Pseudosulfitobacter pseudonitzschiae: one gene and its partner. The main gene of each other region encodes a partner of the protein of the gene in region 2 in a complex. Links are inferred from orthologs where the notes say so. Each region holds a gene or a part of one and is shown on either strand. Other genes may lie near its edges.

Evidence for each region.
Region 1: the proteins of SULPSESMR1_RS08975 (region 2) and dnaG are in contact, whole or in part, in a crystal structure (PDB 2R6A), measured with the Geobacillus stearothermophilus proteins. The link is inferred for Pseudosulfitobacter pseudonitzschiae from one-to-one orthologs. Residues at the interface, in WP_033016901.1 of Geobacillus stearothermophilus: Ser13, Glu15, Ala16, Gln18, Glu91, Leu92, Asp94, Ala95, Val96, Pro97, Thr98, Ala99, Ala100, Asn101, Tyr104, Tyr105, Ile108; in WP_049624496.1 of Geobacillus stearothermophilus: Lys456, Leu457, Leu458, Pro459, Ala460, Asn463, Ala464, Leu467, Leu535, Leu536, Ile537, Ala538, Gln544, Glu545, Asp548, Tyr549, His552.

What each region holds. Positions count from the first base shown.
Region 1 is NZ_CP022415.1:2,568,265-2,571,366, forward strand. What follows is about bases 1-2,879. They hold dnaG (DNA primase), read right to left. Parts: upstream 2,491-2,879; coding sequence 511-2,490; downstream 1-510. Other genes in these bases: rpoD (RNA polymerase sigma factor RpoD), read right to left, coding at 1-376; SULPSESMR1_RS12505 (hypothetical protein), read right to left, coding at 2,623-2,879. Outside these bases: more of SULPSESMR1_RS12505, read right to left, coding at 2,880-2,931; SULPSESMR1_RS12510 (sarcosine oxidase subunit gamma), read right to left, coding at 2,972-3,102. UniProt on the Escherichia coli protein: RNA polymerase that catalyzes the synthesis of short RNA molecules used as primers for DNA polymerase during DNA replication.
Region 2 is NZ_CP022415.1:1,855,679-1,858,881, reverse strand. The notes cover bases 77-3,056. They hold SULPSESMR1_RS08975 (replicative DNA helicase), read right to left. Parts: upstream 2,325-3,056; coding sequence 828-2,324; downstream 77-827. Other genes in these bases: SULPSESMR1_RS08970 (orotate phosphoribosyltransferase), read right to left, coding at 2,486-3,056; alr (alanine racemase), read right to left, coding at 77-707. Outside these bases: more of alr, read right to left, coding at 1-76; more of SULPSESMR1_RS08970, read right to left, coding at 3,057-3,166. UniProt on the Escherichia coli protein: The main replicative DNA helicase, it participates in initiation and elongation during chromosome replication. Travels ahead of the DNA replisome, separating dsDNA into templates for DNA synthesis.

The DNA of each region.
Region 1 (3,102 bases), 710 kb from region 2 along the record:
TGCCCATTTCGCGCAGGTACATACGCACCGGATCGTCGGTGCGGTCCAGTTTTTCGGACGTGCCCGAACCCAGCGTTATTTCGCGGGTGCCTTCGGTGGTCGCCAGCTCGGTCGAACCTTTGCCGTCTTCGTCCTCGGCGTCTTCGTCCTCGATGATGTTGATGCCCATTTCGGACAGCATCGACATCACGTCTTCGATTTGCTCGGAACTGACCTGATCGGGGGGCAGAACGGTATTCAGCTGGTCATAGGTGATATAGCCCTTTTCACGGGCTTCGGCGATCATCTTCTTGACGGCCGTCTGACTCATGTCGAGTGAGTGACCGGTATCGGAGTCGTCGGTCTTGGTGTCGTCGTTCGTGTCTTTCGCGGCCATCGGTTGCTCCTGTTCAAGCACTCCTGCTGCGAATCACCCTAAAGTGATTCGGCTAACAGGGAATCATTCACGATTCGGGTGATTCGGCCACCCGTGTAGCCGTATTTCCTCAAGGATTCACAACGAAAACCTTGCTAGTGTTGTTTTCTGCCCCGCTTTGAGAAGTCGATAGCGTCAAACATTGCGCGACTGCGGGTCACTTCGCCTTTTTCCATCTTCACGCCGTTGTCGGCTGTTACAAAGTCGCCGCGACCCTCTTTCTGGGTGCTGCGGTTGGCGCTGTCTGCAGCCTCGGCGGCCTGACTCAGCCGCCATGTTACGCCTTCGTCTGCCACTCCTGTCAGGTCTTCGGCGGCATCGGCAATTTCAGCGTCCAGCCCGCGTGCCGCTGCGAGTTTCGCAAGCTCTTCGGCCACAGTGATGCGGGCCATGTCGGCGTCGCCGGGGGAGCGGATGCAGGGGACGATAGCGACATGGCTTGCATTCAGCAGGTTTTCAAGGGCTTCGGGCCCGCGCGCGCTGGAAATCTTTTCGCGCAACACCTCTGTGCCCTCATGCGCATGACGCAGGATCAGGTCGCGCAGCGCGTTGTTGTCGGGGTCGATACAGCGCAGGTTTTCCAGTGGTGTTTCAAAGCTTTCCACCACCTCGGGACATGTGATGAGCACCGCCAAAATCACCGATTCGCGTAGCAAATGGGTGACCTTATTGCCCGTGCCTGTCGCCAATGCCGAAGATTTGGTCGACTGCAACGGCACCGGCGCCGGTTGCCATTTGCCAAAGCCGCCGCGTTGTCCACCAGTCCGGCCCGCGCCAGAGGGGCCACGCTGTGGGCGAAACAACTGCCAGCGCAGTTCCTTGATCTCTTGGGCGTAGTGGTTGCGGATTGACGGATCGGCGATGGTTTTGATCTTTTCGCGCAGCGCCTTATCAAGTGCTGCCTTACGCTCGGGGCTGTCAAACACGCGGCCTTCGGTCTCGCGTTGCCACAACAGCCGGACCATCGGCATCGCACCATCCAGCAGTTTTTGCAGTGCAGGCGCGCCCGAGGATTTCAGCAAATCATCGGGGTCTTTGCCCTCGGGCATCATTGCAAAACGCAGCGATTGCCCTGCCTCGACCAACGGCAGGGCCAGATCAATCAGCCGCATGGCGGCGCGCAGGCCCGCTGTATCACCATCCAGCGCGATGACCGGCTCGGGCGAGACGCGCCAGAGCATTTGCAGCTGGCTTTCGGTGATGGCGGTGCCCAGCGGCGCGACAGCAGCTTCAAAGCCCGCCTCGGACAGTGCGATCACGTCCATATAGCCTTCGGCTACGATCAACGGCTGGCCCTTGCCCGCCGCCGTACGCGCAGGCCCATGATTATAAAGGCTGCGGCCTTTGTCAAAAAGTTCGGTCTCGGGCGAGTTCAGGTATTTGGCGTTGTCGTTCGGGTCCATCGCGCGCCCGCCAAAAGCTGTGCAGCGCCCGCGTGCATCGCGGATCGGAAACATGATGCGGCCACGGAAGGTGTCATAGGGTTTGCCACCCTTCTGGCTGGGTTTGGCAAGGCCCGCGCCCAAAATCAGCTCGTCGCTTATGTTTTTGGACGTCAGGTGATCCCACAGTCCCTGCCACGCATCGGGGGCAAAGCCGATTTCCCAGCGGTCCAACGCCTGTTGGCTCAGGCCACGCCGTTCCAGATAGGAACGCGCATCAGACGCCACACCGGTTTTCAGCTGAAGACGGTAGTATTGCACCGCCTGCTCCATAACCTCGGCCAGTTGCGTGCGGGTATCCGCCTTTTGCTGGGCTTGCGGGTCGCGCTGGGGCATCGGCATGCCTGCCTCGCCCGCCAGAATGCGCACCGCCTCCATAAAGTCGACATTCTCGGTCTCGCGCACGAACGAAATTGCATCGCCTTTGGCGTGGCAACCAAAGCAATAGTAGAATCCCTTGCGGTCATCGACGTGAAAGCTGGCGGATTTTTCCTGATGGAACGGGCACGGGGCCCACAGATCGCCCTTGGCCTGATTGGATTTCCGACTGTCCCACATGACCTTACTGCCCACAACCTGTCCAAGGCTGAGGCGGGTGCGCAGTTCGTCAAGGAATCCGGGGGGCAGGCTCATGCCCTATTATATCGTATCGCGGGCGGTCAGAGTCCAGATGCGGCGCGACATCCCGTCATTTCTGACGTGGTACCCGGCCGTAAGCACAGGAGCCTCCGGCGGGATATTTTCAGCCAAAGGGAATGGGAGGTGTTACTGCTGCAAGCACAGCTCGGACCAAGCGGCGGCAAAGTCCTTGGTTTTCAGGTCGCGGCGCTTTTGCTCGTAGACCCAAGGGGTGATAATCGGAATCGCGGCATCATAACCTTCAGGCCAGCTGTGATCAGAGGCGAGGATGGTTTCAGGAACGCTCTGTTCCTTGACCCCGTCCATACGTGCGGCCTGCACCGCCGCAACGATGGCTGCCTGATAGGCACAGCTTTGTTCCTTGGTGTCTGCGGCCAGTGCAGCGGTAGACATGCCAGCAGTGGCGAACATGGCAATCATTAATATACGTTTCATGGCGGGCCTCTTTGGGACTACATTTAAGGTTTTGTTTAACCTAGTGCCGTGCGGCAAGGCTTTCCATTGCCGTTACAAGATCGTGAACCAGTGTTGCCGCCATGCTGCGGAAGACCAGAATCAAAAAGCTGTCTGCGCCGGTGCGGGTGATGGATGCGTTCATGTGGCCCA
Region 2 (3,203 bases):
GCGGCCACATCACGCACCTGAATCACCGGTGCATCAAGGGTCACCACAGGTTCGGCATCGGCAAAAGGCAGGCCGCCATAAAGACCCACACCGGGGCGGCACAGATCAAAGTGGTAATCCTCGCCCATCAGCGTGCCACCAGTGGCTGCCAGCGACCGCGGGGCGTCAATGCCGTCTGTCATCTCGTGGAACTGGCGCAGCTGGTGGGCGTTCATTTCGTGGTCCGGCTCGTCCGAGCAGGCCAGATGCGACATGATCAGGGCGGGGCGTTGGGCCACGGCGATGTCGCGCAGGGCGGACCATTCAGACGCCTGCATGCCCAGCCGGTTCATGCCGGTGTTCAGTTGCAAACCAAAGGGTGCACCGGGCAGGGCCTCGACATGGCGCAGCATCTGGTCGACCGAGTTCAGCACCGGTGTCAGGCGGGCTTCGCCAATGGCGCCTGTGTCGCCGTTCATATGGCCCGACAGCACATAGATTACGGGGCCTTGGCCAAGGGCTGCACGCAATGCGGCCCCTTCGTCGGCGGTGGCCACGAAAAAGCTGCGGCAGCCAGCGCGGGCCAGCACACGGGCGATCACGGGTGCGCCCAATCCATAAGCGTTGGCCTTAAGCACGGCACCGGTTTCAACCTCGGTGCGCGCGTCAAGCGATTGCCAATTGCGCGCAATAGCGCCCGTGTCGATTGTCAAAGTGGCCGTTGTCATGCGCGGGGTTGTGCCATGTTTCGATCCGAGGTCAAGGTGTATCGTCGCCGCGCCGCCCCGAGGCGGCGTAATATGCGGATATGCAACAAAAGGTGCCAGTGATCGCAGAGGCGGGTGCGCTTAAAACTCTTGCTCGCCCGCGCTTTGCTGCCACGGCTGCACGAGGTTGCCAAAGCGGGTAAAGCGGCCCTCGAAGCTCAGCTCGACGGTGCCAATTGGCCCGTGACGCTGTTTGCCGATGACCACTTCGGCGCGGCCGTGCAGGCGCTCCATCTCTTCTTGCCATTTGGCCATGGCTTCCAGATCGTGATCGCCGGGCTTTTCGCGCTCCTTGTAGTATTCCTCGCGGAACACGAACATCACCACGTCGGCGTCCTGCTCGATCGAGCCGGATTCGCGAAGATCCGACAGCTGCGGGCGTTTGTCCTCGCGGCTTTCCACCTGGCGCGACAGCTGCGACAGGGCGATGACCGGAATATCCAGTTCCTTGGCGATGGCCTTGAGGCCCATGGTGATCTCGGAAATCTCGTTCACCCGGTTTTCCGATTTGCCGGTGCCGCGCACCAGTTGCAGATAGTCGACGATCAGCACGTCCAGCCCATGTGTCCGCTTCAGACGGCGGGCGCGGGCGGCCAGCTGGCTGATCGGCAGGGCGGGCGTGTCGTCGATATAAAGCGGGCAGGCTTCCAGCGACTTGGCCGCATCCACGAACCGGCGGAATTCGGTTTCGGTCATGTCACCGCGGCGGATCTGCTCAGAGGGCACTTCGGACGCTTCGGAGAGGATTCGCGCGGCCAGCTGTTCGGCGCTCATTTCCAGCGAGTAAAACCCCACGACGCCGCCGTCGATGGCCCCCTCGGAGCCGTCGGGCAACAGGCCGCGTTTATAGGCCTTGGCGACGTTGAAAGCGATGTTGGTCGCCAGCGAGGTTTTGCCCATCGACGGACGCCCCGCAAGGATCAATAGGTCGGAGCGGTGCAAGCCGCCCAGCTTCTTGTCCATGTCGATCAGACCGGTCGAGACACCCGAAAGGCCCCCCTCGCGTTGATAGGCGGCATTGGCGACGTTGACCGCATCGGTCACCGCCTTGAGGAAGGACTGGAACCCGCTTTCGGTCTGGCCTTGTTCGGCCAGTTTATAAAGCTGCTGCTCGGCCTCGACGATCTGTTCGCGCGGCTCGGAGGCCACGTCGACCTTGGCCGCCTTGGCGCTGATGTCGCGGCCAAGGATGATCAGGTCACGGCGCACCGCCAGATCATAGATCATCTGGGCATAATCGCGCACCGCAAAGGCGCTGATCGCGGCACCGGCCAGACGTGCAAGATAGGCGGGGCCGCCCAGTTCCTTCAGGCCTTCGTCGTCTTCCATGAACGCCTTGAGCGTCACCGGCGAAGCAAGGTTGTTCTTGGCGATCCGTGCCGAGGCGATGTCGTAGATGCGCGCGTGCACGGGGTCGTAGAAATGGTGCGGCCCGATGATCGACGCGACACGATCGTAGATGTCGTTGTTGGTCAGGATCGCACCCAGAAGCTGTTGCTCGGCCTCGATGGAATGCGGCATGGTTTCGGCGGCCTGAACCTCGGGCGTGCCGTTATGGATACTGCTGATCTCGTTCATTGCTGACCCCGTTTATTGACCCGTCTTGCGCGGGTGCCCTGTCTTAGACGGCAGGGCGCTGCGCAAGCAATCTGGAAATCCTGTGGATAACCCGACCGTAGGGGGTAGCCTACATCATCTGGTGGAAAATTGCAGTGCCTTAACCAGATGATGTGGCGGACTTACGCCTTTTTATGTGCCTCTTGCCACCCGCGCGGGTCGTTCAGGAAGGCTTCGACGCCGTCGAGGGTGGCCGCGTCAAAGGTGCCTTGCGCCTTGGCTTCGGCCAGCACGTCCCACCATGTACACAGGTGGTGCAGCGCAACCCCATGATCGCCCAAGGTCTTTTCGGTTTCAGGGAAGATGCCGTAGTAAAAGATCACCGCCGTGTGGCCGCAAGTGGCGCCGGTTTCGCGAATCGCATCGACAAACGACAGCTTCGAGCCGCCGTCGGTGGTCAAATCCTCGACCAGCAGAACGCGCTGGCCTTCGGTCATCACGCCCTCGATGCGGGCGTTGCGGCCGTAGCCTTTGGGTTTTTTGCGGACGTATGTCATGGGCAGCGCCATGCGTTCGGCCACCAGCGCGCCAAAGGGGATGCCAGCGGTTTCGCCGCCTGCCACGTTGTCGAATGCCTCGAAGCCTGCGTTGCGCATGACGGTCACGGTCAGAAAATCCATCAGGGTCGAGCGGATGCGCGGATAGGAGATCAGCTTGCGGCAGTCGATATAGGTGGGGCTGGGCAGGCCCGAGGCCAGTGTGAACGGGTCTTTGGCATTCAGGTGCACGGCTTCGATCTCAAGCAACATACGGGCAGTCAGGCGGGCCATTTCGGCGGCATCGGGATAGCTGGTAGGGATCATGTGGGTCGTCCTCGGGCGTTGGCGCGTGTGGAGGGTG